One region of the Xenorhabdus bovienii SS-2004 genome, then DNA from elsewhere that is predicted to be linked to it. Evidence: predicted binding sites of a transcription regulator. Region 1 holds the regulator's gene; each other region holds the start of a gene.
What was found. Region 1 encodes PurR, which represses purine synthesis genes. Its sites were predicted from a motif close to CANGCAAACGTTTGCNTG; they were not measured.
Positions count from the first base shown of each region.

Region 1 (3,220 bases):
TACCTTATGCCAAAAATGCCCTGGAACCACACATTTCAGCCGAAACTCTGGAATATCATTACGGCAAACATCATAACGCCTACGTTGTGAACCTGAACAATCTGGTTAAAGATACCGAATTTGCCGGAAAATCACTGGAAGAAATCATCAAAACATCCGAAGGCGGCATCTTCAATAACGCAGCACAAGTCTGGAATCACACTTTCTACTGGAATAGCCTGTCACCAAACGGGGGTGGTGAACCAACTGGAAAAGTTGCAGACGCTATTAACAGTGCTTTCGGCTCTTTTACTGAGTTCAAACAGCAGTTTACTGATGCTGCACTGAAAAATTTTGGTTCGGGTTGGACATGGCTGGTCAAGAAAGCTGATGGTAGCGTGGCTATCGTCAATACTTCCAATGCCGCAACTCCATTGACTGGTAAAGATAAACCTGTACTGACAGTTGATGTTTGGGAACACGCATATTACATCGATTACCGTAATGCGCGCCCTCAATATCTGGAGCATTTCTGGGCTCTGGTCAACTGGAAATTTGTTGAAGAAAATCTGGCTTAAGTTTTCTGAGATAAACGCTCAAGCCAGTTTGAAATAGCAAGGGTAGACTTTCCCAATTCCATAAGTCTTGGATAGCGAAAGTTTACCCTTAAAACAAAAGCAGGCGACGCTGCCCTTCAATTTTTTCTAGACCAGGCAAAGACTTGCTAGAGTAACAATCATTACTAATGCGCTACTGGCAGTCAATAATCCCAACTTCAAATCTATATCCATAAAACCCTCAATGTGAAAACTAAGGCCCCGCAATACCATAAACTTTAAATGGTTATTCACCCTATTACATAAAAAGCATCATTTGACATTTAGTGCATATACTTTATAGCATCGATTATTGCTTTCACTTTTGAGCTAGATCAGACAAAATTCAAGGTTTACCGCTAAATTATTGCCAGCCTTCATCCTATATAAATATACTGGCAAACGATTAACAAAGATCTATAAATTTAGACCATAAGGTCAGGAGTCTTTTTTATCATGGCAACGATTAAAGATGTGGCTAAACGCGCTGGTGTTTCGACCACAACCGTATCCCATGTTATCAATAAAACCCGTTTCGTCGCCGAAGATACAAAAATCGCAGTTTGGGCTGCCATAAAAGAATTAAACTATTCTCCCAGCGCCGTTGCTCGTAGTTTGAAGGTTAACCACACCAAATCCATCGGATTACTGGCAACTTCAAGTGAGGCACCTTATTTTGCCGAAATCATAGAATCCGTTGAAAATAGTTGCTATAGCAAAGGCTATACGTTGATTTTGTGCAATTCTCACAACAATCTCGACAAGCAGAAAGCTTATCTCGCAATGCTCGCTCAAAAGCGTGTGGATGGTTTACTGGTAATGTGTTCAGAATATCCTGAACAACTTTTGGGTATGCTAGAAGATTATCGCAATATTCCCATGGTGGTCATGGACTGGGGTGAATCTAGAGGAGATTTCACCGATGCGATTATCGATAACGCTTTCCATGGTGGTTATTTGGCCGGCCGCTATCTTATTGAACGCGGTCACCGTGATATTGCTTCCATTCCTGGACCATTAGCAAGAAATACAGGTGGCGGGCGTCATCAAGGTTTTCTCAAGGCACTGAAAGAGGCAAATATTGACATTCGGAATGAATGGATTGTGCAGGGCGATTTTGAGCCTGAATCTGGCTATCAAGCTATGTATCAGATCCTGAATCAGAAACATCGCCCCACAGCCGTTTTCTGTGGTGGCGATGTGATGGCAATGGGTGCAATCTGTGCAGCCGATGAGCTAGGTTTACGTGTCCCTCAAGATATTTCCATCATTGGTTATGACAATATTCGCAATGCACGCTACTTCACGCCAGCGCTGACAACCATCCACCAGCCCAAAGAACGCTTGGGACAGATGGCCTTCTCGATGTTACTGGACAGGATCATCAATAAACGTGAAAATGTACAAACTATCGAAGTGCATCCGCGTCTTGTTGAGCGTCGATCTGTTACAGATGGGCCTTTCATCGATTATCGCCGTTGACGATCAGTCCTCCTGCAACCATTCAGCATTAAGTGTTTCACTATCTCCAAGATAATCAAGCAACCAGCTTAATGCTGGTGAATGGCTTTTTTGCGACCATGCCAAGCAACATGGGCTATCAGGCAATGGTTGTTCAAGCTCAAGTGCGATCAATTTTCCGCGGCGGATAAGTGGTAATGCACGATGCTTGGGCACCATTCCTACACATAGACCATCCATCAGGCAAGCCAACCCAATATCCCAATCAGGCACAATCAATCGCCGTTGATTATCCAAAGCCCATGTATCACGCTTGGGCAGGCTGCGAGAAGTATCTTCCAGGCATAAACTGGAATAAGCTCGCATCTGGTCGTCATGCAATTTTTCTGCTATCGAAACCAGTTCATGTGCAGGGCTAGCAACGCATAACCACGGCATAAACCCCATATCCCTGAAACTGTATCGTTCTCCGACCGGAGAAGCGCGGGTGGCACCAATGGCGACATCAACCCGTCCATCTACCAGTGCATCCCACACACCATTAAAAACTTCAGGATAGATAAGCAACTCAATATCTGGAAAATGCCGGTAAAAATCCAGAATAAGTTGGAGCGTTCGTTCAGGTTTTACAACTTGATCAACGGCAATGCTGAACTGCCCTCTCCAACCATTAGCCACCTGCTGACATTGATGGCGAGTGTGATGCATTTTTTTGATAACAGAACGAGCTTCTTTAACAAAAATACCTCCCGCTTCCGTTAATTCTACATCACGGTGACGACGCTCAAATAAAGGTACAGCCAACCATTCTTCGAGTTGTTTTACCGTATAGCTGATAGCAGAAGGGACACGATGAAGTTCTGATGCAGCTGCACTGAAACTTCCTGTTCTGGCTACAGCATCAACAACTTCCAGCGAGTATTCAGACCACATATTTATTCCTTTCAATTTTTTTCATAACATGATGCAAATATTACCGTTTCACAAGTAAAAATCATGCCATATAGAATAAGCCTTGTATCTTCTTATCAATTACCACACCAAGTTATTAACACAATGACAACAAATAAAAATTCCATTTCATTCATGTTTTATCTCGCTGGCCTGAGTATGCTCGGCTATTTGGCTATTGATATGTATCTACCTGCTTTTGGAGTAATGAAAACAGAGTTAAATACATCAGA
Region 1 is NC_013892.1:2,466,939-2,470,158, forward strand. It holds gene sodB (superoxide dismutase [Fe]) at 1-557, shown strand, start outside; gene purR (HTH-type transcriptional repressor PurR) at 1,032-2,057, shown strand; gene punR (DNA-binding transcriptional activator PunR) at 2,061-2,969, opposite strand; gene punC (purine nucleoside transporter PunC) at 3,093-3,220, shown strand, end outside.

Region 2 (3,220 bases), 530 kb from region 1:
AAGAATGATATGGTGATGGCCAAACAAATTGCTTCCAACCCAATTATTTATTCTGTCAAAAGAAAGACTCAATTCTAAATTGCTGATTGAAAAGTTGATGCCATTGGAAGACATCAATATACCTGTTAGCGAAGAACTGATAATAAAGGCAATCGACCCCCAGACCCGTACCTTGCCATAATCAAAAGTAAACTGTTTTTGCCACGTTCCCGCCAAGGCGTCCGATAAGGGAACCAGTGGCGAAAAGAACAGATTGAAACCTATCATGACAAAGAAAATCCATGCCCAATGGCTACCAAATGTAAAACCAATAGCAAAGAGCAGTGCCAATAGGGACAGTAATCGCAATGCAGTGATTAATTTCGAAGGATCTTTAACTGTAGGTGCAATAAACATACTACCGAGGAAACGGGCAACTAAGCCTACTCCCAACAATATTCCGATAATGGCTGGTTCAATTCCCTCACCTTTCAACCAGACCGCCCAAAATGGCAAAAAGATGCCAAAAGAAAAAAAGTAAGTGAAATAACTTAACCCCAGCCAAAATGTCGATGGAACAACCATCAAATCCCCCATTTTTCAAATGTAAAAAAACCCGCTCAAAACTAATGTTATGAGTCGGGCTTAGTATTAGTAATATTTTTATTCTAAATTATGCGTAAACCGGGTATTTAGCGCAGATTGCCAAAACTTTTTGTTTAACGTTTTCAATGATCGCTTCATCATTGATGTTATCCAGCACATCACACATCCAGCCAGCCAGTTCGCAAGTTTCTGCTTCCTTGAATCCTCGTCGGGTGATTGCAGGAGTACCAATGCGGATACCAGAAGTCACAAAGGGACTGCGAGGATCGTTAGGAACGCTGTTTTTGTTAACGGTAATATTAGCGCGCCCTAATGCAGCGTCAGCGTCTTTACCCGTAATCTCCTTATCCACCAGATCCAGCAGGAACAGATGGTTTTCAGTCCCACCCGAAACGACTTTATAACCGCGCTCTAAAAATACATCGACCATTGCTTTGGCATTTTTAGCCACTTGCTGCTGATATATTTTGAATTCAGGTTCCATCGCTTCTTTCAGTGCAACCGCCTTGCCCGCGATAACATGCATCAGCGGGCCACCCTGGCCACCTGGGAAAACAGAAGAGTTCAATTTTTTGTACAGTTCTTCATCGCCGCCTTTCGCTAAAATCAGGCCGCCACGTGGGCCAGCCAGTGTTTTATGCGTTGTCGTTGTGACGATATGAGCATGAGGAACAGGGTTTGGATAAACACCTGCTGCGATCAGGCCAGCAACGTGAGCCATGTCAACAAACAGATAAGCCCCGATTTCATCGGCAATTTCACGCATCTTCGCCCAATCAACAACACCGGAGTAGGCAGAGAAGCCGCCGATGATCATTTTTGGCTGATGTTTCTGTGCCTGAGAACGGATATCGTTGTAATCGATTTTGCCACTCTCATCAATACCATAAGGGACTACATTATAGAGTTTACCGGAGAAGTTAACTGGAGAACCGTGAGTAAGATGACCACCATGAGCCAGATTCATTCCTAAAACGGTGTCGCCTGGTTTCAACAGAGCCATGTATACTGCCGCATTTGCCTGAGAGCCGGAGTGTGGCTGGACGTTGGCATAATCTGCACCAAACAGTTCTTTTGCACGGTCAATTGCAAGCTGTTCAACCACATCAACATATTCGCAGCCACCGTAGTAACGTTTACCCGGATAGCCTTCCGCATACTTGTTGGTGAGTTGAGATCCTTGAGCCTGCATAACTCTTGGGCTGGTGTAGTTTTCAGAAGCAATCAGTTCAATGTGTTCTTCCTGACGACGAACTTCTTGTTCCATCGCTTGCCACAGTTGGGGATCGTAATTCGCAATATTCATTTCACGCTTTAACATTAGGTTCTCCTGACTCAGCTACATCTCTAAAAAAATACCCCTGAGGGCCAGAATGTCACACAGTGTAAACTCTTTTTATCAAATGAGATAGCCTTGACAGGATATTTTACGCAAACGATTGCATGCAGATGGCAACAAGGTATCCGGACTAGGTATCTGGTCATACGGGTTACTGATTTCCAATCTGTTATTGATATTTGTGACCTTAGTCAGACCTTGTGGTGATACAAATCGCTTTTTCACAGATATAGAGGTGAGTGTTTACCCCTGATCTTGCTATAGATTGGCATTTTCACTTGATTCACATGTGACAAATTTCACTAGGGGCTGTTGATGTTTTATGTTCATAAATCAAAACACCCTCTCTCTTTTCTATTTACAAAAAGCGCCAAAAGCTATAAGTTGTATTTAAAATGCATGTTATAAATTTCAACGCTATTTGAGAAAAATTCAGGAGCTTCCTATGTTGGATAGCCAAGTTATCGCTACCGTAAAATCCACCATCCCACTGATCGTTTCTACCGGCCCAAAACTGACCGCACATTTTTATGAACGTATGTTCAAACACAATCCTGAATTGAAAGATATTTTCAACATGAGCAACCAGCTAAACGGTGCTCAGCGTGAAGCGCTTTTCAATGCTCTTTGTGCTTACGCTTCCAATATCGATAATTTACAGGCGCTATTACCTGCCGTAGAAAAAATTGCTCATAAACATACCAGCCTGAATATTCAGCCTGAGCATTATCAGATTGTTGGCACTCACCTGCTGGCAACACTTGATGAGATGTTTCATCCAGGCGATGAAGTCCTGAATGCATGGGGTAAGGCTTACGAGGTATTGGCAGATGTCTTTATCAATCGAGAAGAAGATATTTATCAAAGAGGTGAATCTGAGGAAGGCGGTTGGCGTGGATTACGTCAATTCCGTGTCAACAAGAAGCAACCGCAGAGTGACGTTATTACCAGCTTCGAGTTTGTGCCCGCTGATGGGGGTAAGGTCATAGATTACAAAGCAGGGCAATATTTAGGCATCTACCTGGACACTCCCGTTTTTGAAAACCGAGAAATACGTCAGTATTCACTGACAACAGCACCAAACAACCACAGCTACCAAATCGCGATTAAACGTGAAGCACAAGGTAAAGTATCAAACTATATGCATGATAATGTGCAGGAAGGCGATACCATATTACTGGCACCACCACGCGGTGACTTTTTCCTTGATGTCCAATCAGATACACCCGTTACACTGATTTCTGCTGGTGTCGGGCTGACTCCGATGATGAGTATGCTGCAACATCTGCATAACCA
Region 2 is NC_013892.1:2,993,580-2,996,799, forward strand. It holds gene XBJ1_RS12825 (3-phenylpropionate MFS transporter) at 1-564, opposite strand, end outside; gene glyA (serine hydroxymethyltransferase) at 653-1,906, opposite strand; gene hmpA (NO-inducible flavohemoprotein) at 2,355-3,220, shown strand, end outside.
Region 2: the regulator PurR is predicted to act here: its motif matches at 2,014-2,031, upstream of glyA (serine hydroxymethyltransferase).

Region 3 (3,220 bases), 2.0 Mb from region 1:
TAATGGGCGTTCCCCCATCAGTAAAGAGGGAGAACAAACGGGTAGCAGATATTCAGGATAGAGACGATCTGTCCGCATGCCTGGCCAATTGCCTCTGCCATAAAAAATCGCAACATCAACATCATCTGCCAATTTATCTTCTTCCCTATCCACCGCCTGAATCCTGACATCAATGCCCGGAAAACTCTGATTGAAACCAGAAAGCCGTGGCACCAGCCACTGAATGGCAAAGCTCGGTGACAAACTTACCGTCAGTGCACCTTTGGCACTGCGAGCCTGAAGTTTGCGGGTTGCATCATTGATAGCAGTGAAAATTTCTTTGATATCCAGATAGTAACTCTGCCCGTCTTCCGTCAGCAGTAGTGAACGGTTACGGCGACGAAAAAGTTTCAATCCCAGAAAGTCTTCCAGACTTTTCATCTGGTGACTTACGGCCGCCTGAGTTACAAATAATTCTTCTGCTGCTTTAGTAAAACTAAGATGACGAGCTGCAGCATCAAAAACGCGTAACGCATTAAGGGGTGGTAAACGTTTAGACATGTTCGTTTCTTATATGATAGTGGCGATACCGATACTTCTTTTCTCTCAGGTATTAGTTTTTGTAATCCGAATCATTATAATTTGTCCATTGATGATATACCAGCAAATCCCTATAGTGTGCGCAACTTCCTAAGCCGGAACGAAAAGTAACTCTGTAGTGATACATTGAAGCTTTTGGCTTTGTAGTTGTGATGTTGTGTTTGCAAGTTGTCTGGTAGACCAGACTTTGTAGCATATGCTACTGTTTTTTTTCACTTCCTGTACATTTACCCTGTCTGTCCATAGTGATTTTTTTAATGCACCGCAATTGCGGTGCTTTTTTTCTCAACTTTCCTGTAAAATTATCCCCACTTGGTTAAAGAAAAAATGATTCTTACCGACCACAAAAGAATCTAAATATGCCACGTGTTTTGATAAAATCACCATGTACTAATTTTTCTCGATTTAAATGGCACATTTTTTCAATTCACGTGGCGCGCTACATACACAATTTGATGAACAGGCTTAAACAAGTAGATCTTTTTAGTGTGTTCTCAGTACATACGGAGATAACTCACAACAAATTTTATGATTATCTCTTGATTCTCATCCCTTATTCACTGGATAATCATTCGCCTCAAATTCTCTCTCCATTTTTTTATCTGAAAAGCCAAACGATTGCGTATTGAAGTGGCTGTACTAATGAGTACAGCACCAATTTTAAGTATCTTACGACGTAATCGTTTTCGTTAGGCAAAGTGGAGAGATGATAGCGTTAGAAATTCAACATAATGGCAGGGGAAAGACATGTCTGGCATGCAGGCACCAACTCAATGCAAACTCGATAAGTATTTTAAGATTACTGAACGCGGAACGACGGTACGTCAGGAAATTTTGGCTGGATTGACGACATTTCTGGCGATGGTGTATTCCGTTATCGTTGTGCCGGGCATGCTGGGGCAAGCCGGATTTCCTCATACAGCGGTCTTTATTTCTGTATGTTTGGTGACGGGTATCGGCTCATTATTGATGGGATTGTGGGTTAACCTGCCGATGGCAATTGGCTGTGCAATCTCGCTGACCGCATTTACAGCGTTCAGTCTGGTTTTAGGACAGCAGGTGAGTATTCCCGTGGCGCTGGGTGCTGTTTTCCTGATGGGATGCCTGTTTACGGTGATTTCAGTGACGGGGATTCGGTCTTGGATCTTGCGCAATATGCCAATGGGAATTGCTCATGGAACCGGTATTGGTATCGGGCTGTTTCTGCTGCTGATTGCGGCAAATGGTGTGGGGATGGTGATTAAAAATCCTCATGCCGGTTTACCGGTTGCTTTTGGCTCATTGACTGCATTTCCCGTAATAATGACGTTATTAGGTCTGGCGGGGATTATTGGTCTGGAAAGGAAGAAAGTACCCGGTGGTATTTTGTTGGTCATTATCGTTATCTCAATTATCGGCCTGATTTTTGATCCCGCAGTGAAATATCAAGGATTTTTTAAGCTGCCAACGTTGGGAGAAGATGGGTTGTCTCTGATGTTTAGCATGGATATTGTGGGAGCTTTGCAGCCTGTAGTGTTGCCGAGTGTCTTGGCATTGGTGATGACAGCGATATTTGATGCGACAGGGACAATTCGAGCCGTAGCAGGGCAAGCTAACCTATTGGATAAAGGCGGCCAGATTATCAATGGAGGCAAAGCTCTGACGGCTGATTCCGTAAGCAGTATTTTTGCAGGCGCGATGGGTTCTTCTCCTGCTGCTGTCTACATTGAATCCGCTGCGGGCACTGCCGCCGGAGGCAAGACGGGCTTAACCGCCGCGGTTGTGGGTATTCTGTTCCTGCTGATTTTATTCCTTTCTCCGTTGTCGTACCTGGTTCCGGCCTATGCGACAGCCCCTGCTTTGATGTATGTCGGGCTACTGATGCTGAGCAACGTGCGGAAGCTGAATTTCGATGATTCTGTCGAAGCTATGTCAGGATTACTGTGTGCGGTGTTTATTGTACTGACTTGTAATATCGTCACCGGCATTATGCTAGGGTTCAGTGCTTTGGTTGTCGGGCGAGTTTTCTCTGGTGAGTGGCGTAAACTGAATATCGGTACGGTGATCATTGCTATCGTGCTAGTGATATTTTATGCCGGAAATTGGGCTATCTAAATAAGAAAATCATGCGCAGCCGGTCAGGGTTTGCGCATACTTCCTCCTGTCGGATAAATTTTAAAACGTGTTAATTTTTCAGCACACTCCCGCCGATAAGTATAAAATAGACTAATGACTTACTGATCATTGATTCACAATGTGATTGTTTTTTGATTTTCTTTAATAACTTTAATATTTATGGTTATTACGGCTGTTATTAGAGTGAAAAAAAAGTCACAATCTCTTCACCGACGGATTTTTGGCAATTTGTAAGGGTAATATGGAAATATTTTTTACTATCTTGATCTTGATTTTGGTGGTGTCAGTTTCAGGTGTTCTTACTAAAATGATCCCGTTCCGCATTCCCTTGCCGATAGTGCAAATAGCTATGGGAGCACTACTGGCTTGGCCTCATTTTGGTTTACACGTTACTTTCGATCCTGAATTATTCCTCGTTTTACTTATCCCTCCTTTATTATTTGTTGATGGCTGGAAAACACCGACCAGAGAATTTTTTCAACATGGGCGTGAAATAGTCATTCTGGTTTTATTCTTGGTATTAGTG
Region 3 is NC_013892.1:494,928-498,147, forward strand. It holds gene XBJ1_RS02140 (transcriptional regulator GcvA) at 1-540, opposite strand, end outside; gene XBJ1_RS02145 (NCS2 family permease) at 1,327-2,673, shown strand; gene XBJ1_RS02150 (Na+/H+ antiporter) at 2,936-3,220, shown strand, end outside.
Region 3: the regulator PurR is predicted to act here: its motif matches at 1,253-1,270, upstream of XBJ1_RS02145 (NCS2 family permease).

Region 4 (3,220 bases), 2.0 Mb from region 1:
GCGGGAAACAATTCTGACACCGGATGCGGCGATAGTCCCGAACATGACAATAGTGGCGCCCCCTAACACGGGTTCAGGAATATGTTGTACAAATCCGGCCACGGCGGGGAACAGCCCCAACAGGATCAGCATAGACGCGATAATGTAACCAACATGGCGGCTGGCAACGCCGGTCAGTTGTATCACACCATTGTTCTGGCCAAAACAGGAATTCGGAAATGTATTGAATACTGCGGAAACTATCGAATTAAGACCATTTGCCAGTACACCTCCCTTAATGCGTTTCATATATAACGGGCCACTGATTGGCTGCTCTGAAACATCGGATGTCGCTGTAATATCGCCGATGGTTTCTAACGACGTCACCATAAAAATCAGGATAAGGGGGATCAGTAGATTCCAGTCAAAAGACAGTCCGTAATAGAACGGAGAGGGAACGGTGATAACGGGTGTGTCTGTTCTGGGTGTCGCATGAGGTAGCATACCCATGTACCAAGCCAACAGATAGCCTACCGCCATAGCAATGACCAGAGAAGCCACTCGCAGGTAGGGATTACGCTGGCGATTCAGTAGCACGATAACGGCAAGAACGGCTCCTGCCAGCAGCAGATTTTCAGGCACACCAAACGTACCATTTTGAATGGCAGAGTAACCGCCGCCGATGGAAGTCAACCCGACTTGGATTAGCGACAGACCGATAATCATCACGACAATACCGGAAACCAGCGGCGTAATGATTTTTCTGGCCAGATGCAACACGCGGGACAGCAGCACTTCGGTGATTGCCGCCATCATCAGCGTACCAAACAGAGCGGCCATCATGGTTGGGATATCTGCTCCTCCATTTTTAAGAGCCAGTCCTCCCATGATTAGTGGCGCAACAAAATTAAAACTGGTTCCCTGAATGGAAAGCAAGCCAGAGCCGACAGGCCCCCAGGAGCGGATCTGGATAAGCGATGCTACCCCTGATGCGAACAGAGACATGCTGATAATGCGTTGTGTATCCAGTTCAGGAAGCCCCAGAGCCTGACAAATCAACATGGCGGGTGTGATAACGGCAACAAACATCGCCAGCAGATGTTGGCTGGCTGCAAACAGTGCGTGTAGAAGTGGCGGTTTATCTTCTAGACGGTAAATCAATTCGCTGCCTGATGCCTCAGGTGCTTCTGATGTAGAGTGCTCACGGGATGAGGTAACCATGGTGTGAAATTCCGGATGGGAAAAAAAAACTATTTTAATGATCTGCCTTATTAAGGCAATCGTTTGCGCTAAATTTTTATAATGAATAACGATTTGATTTCGTCACATTCTTAAATTTTTTAACTTGTGTTTATCAGTAATTTTTTTTCTAATCCACCCCTTAGCTGCTCTTGGCGTTTTTATAGGATGATTATAACGTCGCATTAAATTCACATAACTTTAACAATAGATGGGGTACATCGATGTATCAGATGGATATTTATGGCACGCTCGTTGCGGCTACGCTGGTTTTGCTACTGGGAAGAAAACTCGTACAATCAATTCCATTCCTTGAGAAATATACCATCCCTGAACCGGTTGCAGGCGGGCTATTGGTCGCTATCGTTTTACTGGCCGTTAAGCAGTCCACAGATTGGGAAATCAGTTTCGATTTATCTCTCAAAGATCCCCTCATGTTGATGTTCTTTGCCACCATAGGCTTGAATGCGAACCTTGCCAGCCTGAAAGCAGGTGGAAAATTTCTGGTACTTTTTGTCTTTGTCGTGATTGGGTTGCTGTTGGTGCAGAACACCGTGGGTATTGCACTGGCGAAAATGCTTGGACTTGACCCATTAATGGGATTATTGGCTGGTTCCATCACACTTTCAGGCGGACACGGCACCGGCGCCGCTTGGGGTAAAGTATTCTCCGAACGCTATGGTTTTGATAATGCGACCGAAGTAGCAATGGCCTGTGCGACATTCGGTTTGATATTGGGTGGTTTGATTGGTGGCCCTGTGGCTCGTTTTCTGGTGAAAAATACCAAAGCGCCGGGCTTGGGGGTAGATGATGCCGAAATTCCTACTGCGTTTGAGAAACCTTATACCGGCCGCATGATTACACCATTGGTTATGCTGGAAACCATCGCCTTAATCTCTATCTGTTTGTTGGCAGGTAGTTATATTGAGAAACAGCTAGAGCATACGATGTTTGAATTACCAACATTTGTATGCGTATTGTTTGTCGGGGTAATCCTGAGTAATGGCCTATCGCTGCTTGGCTTTTATCGCGTATTTGACCGAGCGGTATCGGTACTGGGCAACGTCAGCCTGTCATTGTTCCTGGCTATGGCGTTGATGAGTCTGAAACTGTGGCAGTTGGCTTCACTTGCATTGCCAATGTTGGTGATCCTCGTGGTGCAATCGATAGTGATGGCATTGTATGCGATTTTCGTGACTTATCGCGTGATGGGCAAAAATTACGATGCTTCTATTTTGTCGGCTGGTCACTGTGGTTTCGGTTTGGGAGCGACACCGACGGCTATCGCAAACATGCAGGCAATTACGGATCGATGTGGGCCATCACATATGGCATTCCTTCTTGTGCCAATGGTAGGTGCGTTCTTTATTGATATTGTTAACGCTGCCGTTATCAAAATTTATCTATTGTTACCGATATTCCCGTCTATAGCAGGTTAATTTGATTCGTTTTTAATCTTGCCAGATAACTTGGCTAAAAATGCCGCTGAAATATTCAGCGGCATTTTTTTGCTTACATTGCTGCGGGTATTTTGGTCTTGCTGGTGCCTTGGGTATCGATATCAGGCATGACTGTATTGTGAGCGATCAGGCAGCCAGCGCTCAATCAGTGCCTTGGCATGTTCAGGATAATGCTGATGGATATAGCTGGAGATGCGCTGAACTTCAGACAGCATTCCCTGATCCCGCAGTAAATCGGCGATCCTGAATTCAGCATTGCCTGTCTGACGAGTGCCGAGCAATTCACCCGGCCCCCGGATTTCTAAATCTTTCTGGGCAATCACAAAACCATCGTTACTGTCGCGCAGAACTTGCAGGCGTATTTTCGCGGTGTTGGTCAGCGGGGTTTTATACAGCAGAACACAATGTGAAGCCACTGCTCCTCGACCCACTCGTCCACGAAGCTGGTGCAATTGAGCCAGCCCCAGCCGTTCAGGGTTATCGATGATCATCAGGCTGGCATTGGGTACATCAACACCGACTTCAATGACCGTGGTAGCAAC
Region 4 is NC_013892.1:228,622-231,841, forward strand. It holds gene XBJ1_RS00995 (nucleobase:cation symporter-2 family protein) at 1-1,200, opposite strand, end outside; gene gltS (sodium/glutamate symporter) at 1,443-2,657, shown strand; gene recG (ATP-dependent DNA helicase RecG) at 2,780-3,220, opposite strand, start outside.
Region 4: the regulator PurR is predicted to act here: its motif matches at 1,253-1,270, upstream of XBJ1_RS00995 (nucleobase:cation symporter-2 family protein).